2 regions of the Nocardia sp. NPDC058058 genome follow, and region 2 is predicted to be linked to the other one. Evidence: predicted binding sites of a transcription regulator. Region 2 holds the regulator's gene; the other holds the start of a gene.
The links. The regulator HspR, encoded in region 2, represses chaperone genes until heat shock. The targets are predictions, from matches to a motif close to ANNTGAGTNNNNNNNACTCANNT.

Region 1 (4,416 bases), 260 kb from region 2:
GCTGATCGGCCGCGCCGTCGTATCCCAGCTCCTTCGCGTAGCCGAGCTCGGTGGATTCGCCTGCGGCCGAACCGTTCCGGCCGGCCGCCGGGGCGTCCGGCACGAACTCTCCTGCGCTGACGATGCTTTCGACATCGGTGAGATCCGCCGATTCGGACAGCTTGGTCGCCGCCTTGCGCAGCGCCTTGGCGATCAGGCGCTCCATCTGGCGGACACCGGCCTCCCGGGTGTAGTTGGCCGCGACCTCACGCAGCGCCTCATCGGTGATCTGCACCTCGGCGCTGGTCAGCGCGTTGCGCTCCAGCTGACGCGGGATCAGGAAGTCACGGGCGATGGCGACCTTGTCGTCCTCGGTGTAGCCGTCGACGGTGATCAGTTCCATCCGGTCCAGCAGCGGGCCGGGGATGGTGTCCATGACATTCGCGGTCGCGATGAACAGCACATCCGACAGGTCCAGATCCAGGTCCAGGTAGTGATCGCGGAAGGTGTGGTTCTGCGCGGGGTCCAGCACCTCGAGCAGCGCCGCCGCCGGATCACCGCGGAAATCGGAGCCGACCTTGTCGATCTCGTCCAGCAGGACAACGGGATTCATCGAACCCGCCTCCTTCATGGCGCGCACGATGCGACCGGGCAGCGCCCCGACGTAGGTGCGCCGGTGACCACGGATCTCGGCCTCGTCGCGCACGCCGCCGAGAGCGACGCGAACGAACTTGCGGCCCAGGGCACGTGCCACGGACTCACCCAGCGAGGTCTTACCCACACCGGGCGGGCCGACCAGCACCAGCACCGCGCCGGAACCGCGACCGCCGACGACCTCCAGGCCGCGGGCGGCACGACGGGCGCGCACCGCCAGGTACTCGACCATGCGGTCCTTCACCTCGTCCAGGCCGTGGTGATCGGCGTCCAGCACCGCGCGGGCAGCCGAAACATCGGTGCTGTCCTCGGTTTTCACGCTGAACGGCAGTTCCAGGACGGTATCGAGCCAGGTCCGGATCCAGCCGGATTCCGGGCTCTGATCGCTGGAACGCTCCAGGCGGTCCACCTCGCGCAGCGCGGCCTCGCGGATATTGTCCGGGAGATCGGCGGTCTCGACGCGGGTCCGGTAGTCATCGGCACCGTCGGGCTCACCCTCGCCCAGCTCCTTGCGAATCGCGTTGAGCTGCTGGCGCAGCAGGAATTCGCGCTGCGACTTCTCGACGCCCTCGCGGACTTCTTCGCTGATCTTCTCGTTGACCTCGGTTTCCGCGATGTGCTGTTTGGTCCACTCGATCAGCTTGGTCAAACGGGTTGCGGTGTCCAGGGTTTCGAGCAGCTCGCGCTTCTCGTCATGGCTCAGGTACGGGGCCCAGCCCGCCGCGTCGGCGATGGCCGACGGATCGGTCAGCTGGTTCACCGCGTCGATGATCTGCCACGCCTCACGACGTTGCAGCACCGCCACGACCAGCTTCTTGTATTCGGCGGCAAGCTCTTTGGTGCGGCCGTCGGGCTCGGGCACCTCGACCGGTTCGGCCTCGACCCAGAGCGCCGCGCCGGGTCCGGTCACGCCGTGCCCGATCTTCGCGCGCCCCTCGGCCTTCAATACCGCCGCCGGTGCGCCGCCGCGCATGCGGCCGACCTGCTCGATGGTGGCGACCACGCCGTAGCTGGCGTAGCCCTCGTCCAGGCGAGGCGCGACCAACACCTGGTTGACCTTGCCCGCGCGGGCGGCATCGATGGCGGCTTGGGCGGACTCATCGAGCTCGATCGGGACGATCATGCCCGGGAGCACGATCGGATCGGTCAGGAATAGCACCGGCAAGTTCTGAGGGTTGGTCACTTCTCTACCTCTTCCAAGATTGAGCGTCTCCTACTCAACTCAGGTTGAGCGTTACCCAGTCAACTCCGACCCCCGCCGAGTAATTCCGCGACCTTGTTCGCCCCGGGCGAACGCCGGGTTCACCCCGGTCGGAATATAGATTCCATGTACATAGTTTCCATGTACAGTAAATGATCGGACAGCTTACTCGTCGATATAGGGAGTCACCATGACCACCGCACCCACACTCACCGGACAGGACATCGCCGAGGCGGAAGGGGCGGTCACCGCCCTGCTCGAGGCGACGCTGATCGCACAGGGATTCAGCACGACCAGCAATGAATACGCGGTGCTGCGGGCGCTCGCCGTGCGCGGGCCGATCGCCGAACCGGGGGAATTCCACCGCTACCTGGCCGGGCAGCGGCAGCTCGGGGTCGATGCGGCGGGGGCGGCCGAACTGCTCGCCGGAATGGAGAAGAAGGGGTTCGTCAGCGGGTCCGCGGTCGACGGACCCGGACCGGTGGAACTGGCCACCGCCGGTTCCGCCGAGTTGAAGACCCTGATGCAGACCATCGCGCCGTTGACGCGGCCGATCTTCGGCGGATCCGATCCCGAGGAGCTGGCCATCGCGCATCGGGTGCTGGCCTCGGTCATCGAGCGCGCGAAGAAGTTGCGCGCGGGCGAGGCGCTGTGAAAACGCTTTAGCGACAGTACTATTCGGCACTCTCGGGCGCATCGAGGAGTTCGCGCAGCATGGCCGCCAGCTCCGCGGTGCGCTCGCTGTCGTTGCCGCCCAGGGGCGCGGTCAGCCGGTCGCGCATGCCGTGCACGAGTTCTATTGTGCGCCGGGCGGTTTCAGCACCCTGGGCGGTCAGCGAAAGTTCGACCGCGCGCGGGTCCGCGGCACTGGTCGCGCGGGTGACCAGCCCCTGCCGTTCCAGTGCGCGCACCAATTTGGAGATGTAGACGGCGTCGAGACCGGTCAGATCCGCCAGTCGCCGCTGACTCGGACGCGTTCCATCGCTGGTTAGACCGTAGAGCGGGGCGAGCACCGAATACTGCGCCTGGGTGAGACCGTGCGGCGCGAGGGCTCGATCGAGGGTGGCGCGCCAGCGGGTGGACAGCCGCCAGACCAGGTATCCGACGTTCGCGTTCACATCACTCTCGGTATCCGCCACGCGGGACAGTTTATATGGCAACTATCCGCCGGAGACTCGCCGGGAATTGAGGGTTGACGACTTTGGCTAAAGCTATTAGCTTTATGGCTACAGGAGTTAGCCACACGAAGGAGCGAACGACATGACCGAGTACATGGACATCGACGGCGGACAGATCGCATACGACTCGATCGGCGAAGGCCCCCTGGTGGTGCTGTCGCACGGCATCGGCGACCGCCGCCAGGCCTACCGATTCCTGGCCCCGATCATCGCCGCCGCCGGGTACCGGGTGGTGAGCGCCGATATGCGCGGACACGGCGATTCGAGCATGAACTGGGTGTCCGAGACCGGTAAGGAAGCCATCAGCCGCACCGATGTCGCCAATGATCTGCTCGCCCTGATCGCCGGACTGAACGCCGGACCCGCGGTCGTGGTGGGCCACTCGCTCGCCGGCGGCTCGGCCACCATCGCCGCCGCCAAATCGCCCGAACTGGTGCGCGCCATCGTGGAGATCAACCCCTTCACATTGACCCAAACCCCTTCCGTCGGAGCGCTTTTCACCGTGTCCCGGTACCGCCGCGGCATGTTCGCGCTGATGGGCACCATGATGTTCAAGAGCGTGAACCAGTGGCTGAAGTACCTGAACATCGCCTACCCGACCAAGCCCGCCGACTACGACGAGTACATGGCCGCCAATGCCGCCAAGCTCCGGGAGCCGGGCCGGATGGCCGAATTCATGAAGACCGGCAAGTCCACCCCCGTCGATGCGCAGGCCCAGCTGCCGAACGTCACCCAGCCCGCGCTGATCGTCATCGGCACCGCCGATCCGGACTACCCGAACCCGGAGGCCGAGGGCAAGGCCATCATCGCCGCGCTGCCCGCCGGGCTGGGCACCCTCGGACTCGTCGAGAATGGTGGCCACTACCCGCACGCGCAGCTGCCCGAGCGGACCGCCGAATTGATCCTGCCGTTCCTGAAGGAGTACGCGAATGCCTAGAGCCGGGCTCAGCAAAACCGATGTCGTCGCGGCGGGGGCTCAGCTCGCCGACGACGCCGGTTTCGCGAACCTGGCCCTGAGCCCGCTGGCTCAGCGACTCGGCGTTCGCACCCCGTCGCTGTACAAGCACATCGACAGCCTCGCGGACCTGCAGCACGGCGTCGCCACGCTCGCCATGACCGAACTCGATCAGCGACTGCGCGACGCCATGCACGGACTCTCGGGCAGTGCGGCCCTCGCGGCCTTCGCCACCGCCTTCCGGGAATACGTGGTCGCGCATCCGGGCCGGTACAGCGCCACCGTCGGGGCCGGCTTCACCGGGCCGGAAGATCCACTGCTGCAATCGAGCTTGCGCGTCATGGAATCCATGCGGGCGGTGCTGCGCGGCTACGGCATCCCCGAACAGCAGATGGTGCACGCCATCCGCACGCTGCGCTGCACCTTCCACGGCTTCGCCACGCTGCAGG
Region 2 (4,416 bases):
AAGGACGCCGAAGCGCACGCTTCGGAGGACAAGGCCCGTCGCGAAGAGGCCGAGACCCGTAACCAGGCCGAATCTCTCGTGCACCAGACCGAGAAGTTCATCAAGGACAACGAGGACAAGGTCCCCGGCGACATCAAGGAAAAGGTCGAGGCCGCGATCGCCGAGGCGAACGAGGCGCTCAAGGGCACCGATATCGCGGTAATCAAGACCGCGGTGGAGAAGCTCGCGACCGAATCGCAGGCGCTGGGTCAGGCCATCTACGACGCGAGCGCCGCGGATCAGGCCGCCTCGGGCAACGGTCAGGCCGCGCCCGATGCCGATGACACCGTCGTCGACGCCGAGGTCGTCGAGGAGCCGGAGAAGAAGTGACGAACCCGAACCCGGAACAGGAACCGGTCACGGGTGAGGTAGGCGATGTCGCGGCGGAGGATTTCGCCGCGGCTTCGGCCGCTGACGCGCTGAGCGAGGATTCCCTCGCCGACGCCATCAGCGCCGAACTCGCCGAGCGCACCTCGGATCTGCAGCGGCTCACCGCCGAATACGCCAACTACCGCCGCCGTGTCGAACGGGACCGCAAGGCCACCATCGACAATGCCAAGGCCACGGTCGTCAGCGAATTGCTCGGTGTGCTGGACGATCTGGACCGCGCGCGTGCGCACGGCGATCTGGAGGGACCGCTCAAGGCGGTCGCCGACAAGCTCGCCACCGCCCTGCAGAAGCAGGGCCTGGAGGAATTCGGCACGGCGGGCGATCCTTTCGACCCGACCCTGCACGAGGCCGTCCAGCACGAGGGCTCCGGTCATGAGCCGGTGATCGGCATGGTCATGCGCAAGGGTTACCGCTTCGGCGATCGGGTGCTGCGGCACGCGATGGTCGGGGTCACCGACGCGCCCGAGGATCTGAACGGCCCGGCCGCATCGGATACGACGAACGCCGGCCCCGATGCCGCTGGTACCGAGTAACACACCGATGGCCCCGGCCGGGGCCGTTCGGGCGGTCTCCCGCGAGACCGCGAAGCCGGTGGTCCCGAACGGGACCGCGGCGCCGAGGAATTCGAGAGGAGGAGATGCCCGGTGAACCGGGAGTGGCTCGAGAAGGACTTCTACAAGGAGCTGGGTATCGCCTCCGGCGCCAGCCAGGACGAGATCAAGAAGGCGTACCGCAAACTCGCCCGCGACCTGCATCCGGACAAGAACCCGGGTGACGCCAAGGCCGAGGAGCGGTTCAAGCTGGTCAGCGAGGCGCACGCCGTGCTGTCCGATCCGGAGAAGCGCAAGGAGTACGACGAAGCGCGAAAGCTCTTCGCGGGCGGCGGTTTCGGCCGCGGCGGCTTCACCCCCGGAGCGGGCTACGGCCAGCCCGGCGGCGGCTTCTCGCAGGATTTCAACCTGGGTGACATCTTCGGCGGGCAGCAGGCGGGCGCCGGTGACGGCGGCCTGGGCGATCTGCTCGGCGGACTGTTCAACCGGGGCGGCACCCGCACCTCGTCGCGGCCGCGGCGCGGCAGCGATGTGGAAACCGAGACGACACTGGGCTTCCGCGAGGCCGCCCAGGGCGTGACGGTTCCGCTGCGTATGACCAGTCCGGCCGCCTGCACCACCTGCCACGGCAGCGGCGCCAAGCCGGGCACCAGCCCGCGCGTGTGCCCGCACTGCAATGGCGCGGGTGTGGTCAGCCGCAATCAGGGCGCCTTCGGATTCAGCGAACCGTGCGAGGACTGCCGGGGCACCGGATCGATCATCGATGATCCGTGCGTCGACTGCCACGGCACCGGTATCCAGAATCGGACCCGCACCATCACCGTGCGCATTCCCCCGGGGGTGCGCGATGGTCAGCGGATTCGGCTCGCGGGTCAGGGCGAAGCGGGTCTGCGGGGCGCACCGCCCGGCGATCTGTTCGTCACCGTGCACGTCAGCCAGGACAAGGTCTTCGGCCGCAATGCCGACGATCTGACCCTGGTGCTGCCGGTCAGTTACAGCGAACTGGTTTTGGGTACAACGGTTTCCGTGCCCACACTGGAGGGACGCGTCGGCGTCAAGGTGCCCCCGGGTACCGCCGACGGTCGCACCCTGCGCGTACGCGGGCGGGGTGTGCCCAAGCGGGACGGTGGTGCGGGCGATCTGCTCGTCACCGTCAAGGTCGCGATCCCGCAGAAGCTGGATGACAATGCCGCCGAAGCGCTCCGGCGCTATGCGGAGGCGGAGAAGACCAGTGGTTTCGATCCGCGTGCTGGATGGGCAGGTGCGTGATGAGTTCCGATCCGAAGAAAGCCGCCGAGGCACAGTACTTCCTGATCTCGGTGGCGGCGCAGCTGGCGGGCATGCACGCCCAGACGCTGCGCACCTATGACCGGCTGGGTTTGGTTTCGCCGCAACGTACTTCGGGCGGCGGGCGGCGCTACTCCGATCGGGATGTGCAGCTGCTACGCGAGGTGCAGCGGCTGTCCCAGGACGAGGGCGTGAACCTGGCGGGTGTCAAACGGATCATCGAACTCACCAATCAGGTCGAGGAACTCCAGCAGCGAGTGGCCGAACTGAGCGGTGAGGTGGATCGGCTCCGTGCGGGGTACCGCCCGGATCTGACTCCGCCGCAGCGCAGTACGGCGCTCGTGGTGTGGCAGCCGCGGCATCGCAGAACGTAGTAGCCAGCCGGAAACGGGAAGCAGCGCTCCGAATATCGGGGCGCTGCTTTTTTATCGCGTAGGCGGGCTCGGAAATTAATACAGACCGCCCGGTTGTATTGTTTGCTAATTGTATGTTTTGTCCTGCTGTGGCATGGGAATTCATCGCCTGTCATGGTTGCGGCAGGATCGCTCCCTTACTGAAGATTGCAAAACGAATCCCCCAAGATCGGTAGCCGAAAGCTGGTGTCCACCGGCGTTTCCCAGTTGAACAGTCTGTTTTCGTGCAGGTTTAGTTGCAACAGGCTCGTTTTCGGGGAATTACAGGCATGTTGTTGAAACGACTCATTCCGTTGCTGGCAAACCTCGCCTATAGTTGCTCAGCAACGGCTGCTGTCGAGTGTCCCGCAGCACTGCACTCACCGGCCCTGGCTTGTGTTCGAGTGCGAAATGGGGTTGTGACACAAATGGATTCGCGGACCGTCGCATTGATAAGAACGACGTTCAAGGCGGTAGCTGCGGAGGATGGTGGCCCCGAAAAACTCGCTCGTTCGTTCTACGCCATCCTCTTCACGGAGTACCCCCAGGTGCGGGACTTCTTCCCCGCCGCGCTGGACGCCCAGCGCGATCGGCTGGTGAAAGCCATCGCGTACGTGGTGGACCGGCTGGAGGAACCCGAGCAGCTGCTGCCCTTCCTCGCCCAGCTCGGGCGCGACCACCGCAAATACGGTGTGGTCGGGGAACACTATGTGGCCGTGGGGAAGTCGCTCAAGGCCGCACTCGAGTCCTACGCCGGGACCGAACTGTGGACCGATGAGATCGGGCGGGCGTGGGACGAGGGCCTGAACGTCATCGCGACCACCATGATGGAGGCCGCGGACCGGGAGACCACGCCACCGGTCTGGACCGGCACCGTCATCGAACATCGTGAGGTACTGCGCAATCTCGCGATCGTGCGGCTCAAACTGGATCAGCCCATCCAATACGCGGCCGGTCAGTACATGAGCGTGCAGATCCCGTCCCGCCCGCGCATGTGGCGGTACCTGTCGCCGGCGATTCCCGCGAATCCCAGCGGCGAGATCGAATTCCACATTCGCGGCGTCACCGGCGGCTGGGTCAGCCCGGCCATGGTCGGGCACACCAAGGTCGGCGAGAAGTGGCTGATCGGCTCACCGCTCGGCGGTCTCGGCGTGCCCCGCAATACCCGGCGCAAGATGCTCATGATCGGCTGCGGCACCGGAATCGCCCCGCTGCGAGCACAACTCATGGCCATGACCCAGCGCCGCTCCAACCCCAAGGTCGATCTCTTCGTCGGCGGGCACTACCCGTGCGACCTCTACGATCTGGAAATCCTCGGCCAGCTCGCGCAGGCCAATAAATGGCTCACCGTCACCCCGGTCACCGAGAGCGATGAGGATCCGTGGTGGCAGCTCTCCAATTCCAGTGAGCCCAAGGAACATCCGGGCCTGCAACCCCGCGTCGTCGGCCAAATCGGCAAGGTGGTCGCGAGTTTCGGCGCCTGGGACGATCGCGATGTGCAGATCGTCGGCTCGCCCTCGATGGTGCAGACCACCAAGTTCCGGCTGATGGCGGCGGGCACCTCCACCAAGAACATCCGCCACGATCCGCTCTTCTGACCCGCCCCCAAAGACCCCCGCGCCGCTGCCTGTCGCTCGGCAGCGGTGCGGGGCACCACCTATGTACGGTGCGGGGCAGCGCATTTCGGAGCGATAGTGCTCAGAATCCCTCGTAGCGAATGAGTTCGCGCGGGGTGCCGGTGGCGATGAGCATCTCCA

Region 1: lon (endopeptidase La) is a predicted target of HspR. The motif match lies at 1,859-1,881, and genes of this name have one in related genera.

Annotation. Positions count from the first base shown of each region.
Region 1 covers NZ_JBHVSA010000002.1:1,533,538-1,537,953, reverse strand. Annotated here, with positions in the region: gene lon (endopeptidase La) at 1-1,816, opposite strand, end outside; gene ACFVUS_RS21750 (hypothetical protein) at 2,025-2,489, shown strand; gene ACFVUS_RS21745 (MarR family winged helix-turn-helix transcriptional regulator) at 2,509-2,973, opposite strand; gene ACFVUS_RS21740 (alpha/beta fold hydrolase) at 3,095-3,949, shown strand; gene ACFVUS_RS21735 (TetR/AcrR family transcriptional regulator) at 3,942-4,416, shown strand, end outside.
Region 2 covers NZ_JBHVSA010000002.1:1,798,095-1,802,510, forward strand. Annotated here, with positions in the region: gene dnaK (molecular chaperone DnaK) at 1-369, shown strand, start outside; gene grpE (nucleotide exchange factor GrpE) at 366-962, shown strand; gene dnaJ (molecular chaperone DnaJ) at 1,074-2,249, shown strand; gene ACFVUS_RS22895 (heat shock protein transcriptional repressor HspR) at 2,249-2,641, shown strand; gene ACFVUS_RS22900 (globin domain-containing protein) at 3,088-4,257, shown strand; gene ACFVUS_RS22905 (FAD-binding oxidoreductase) at 4,358-4,416, opposite strand, start outside.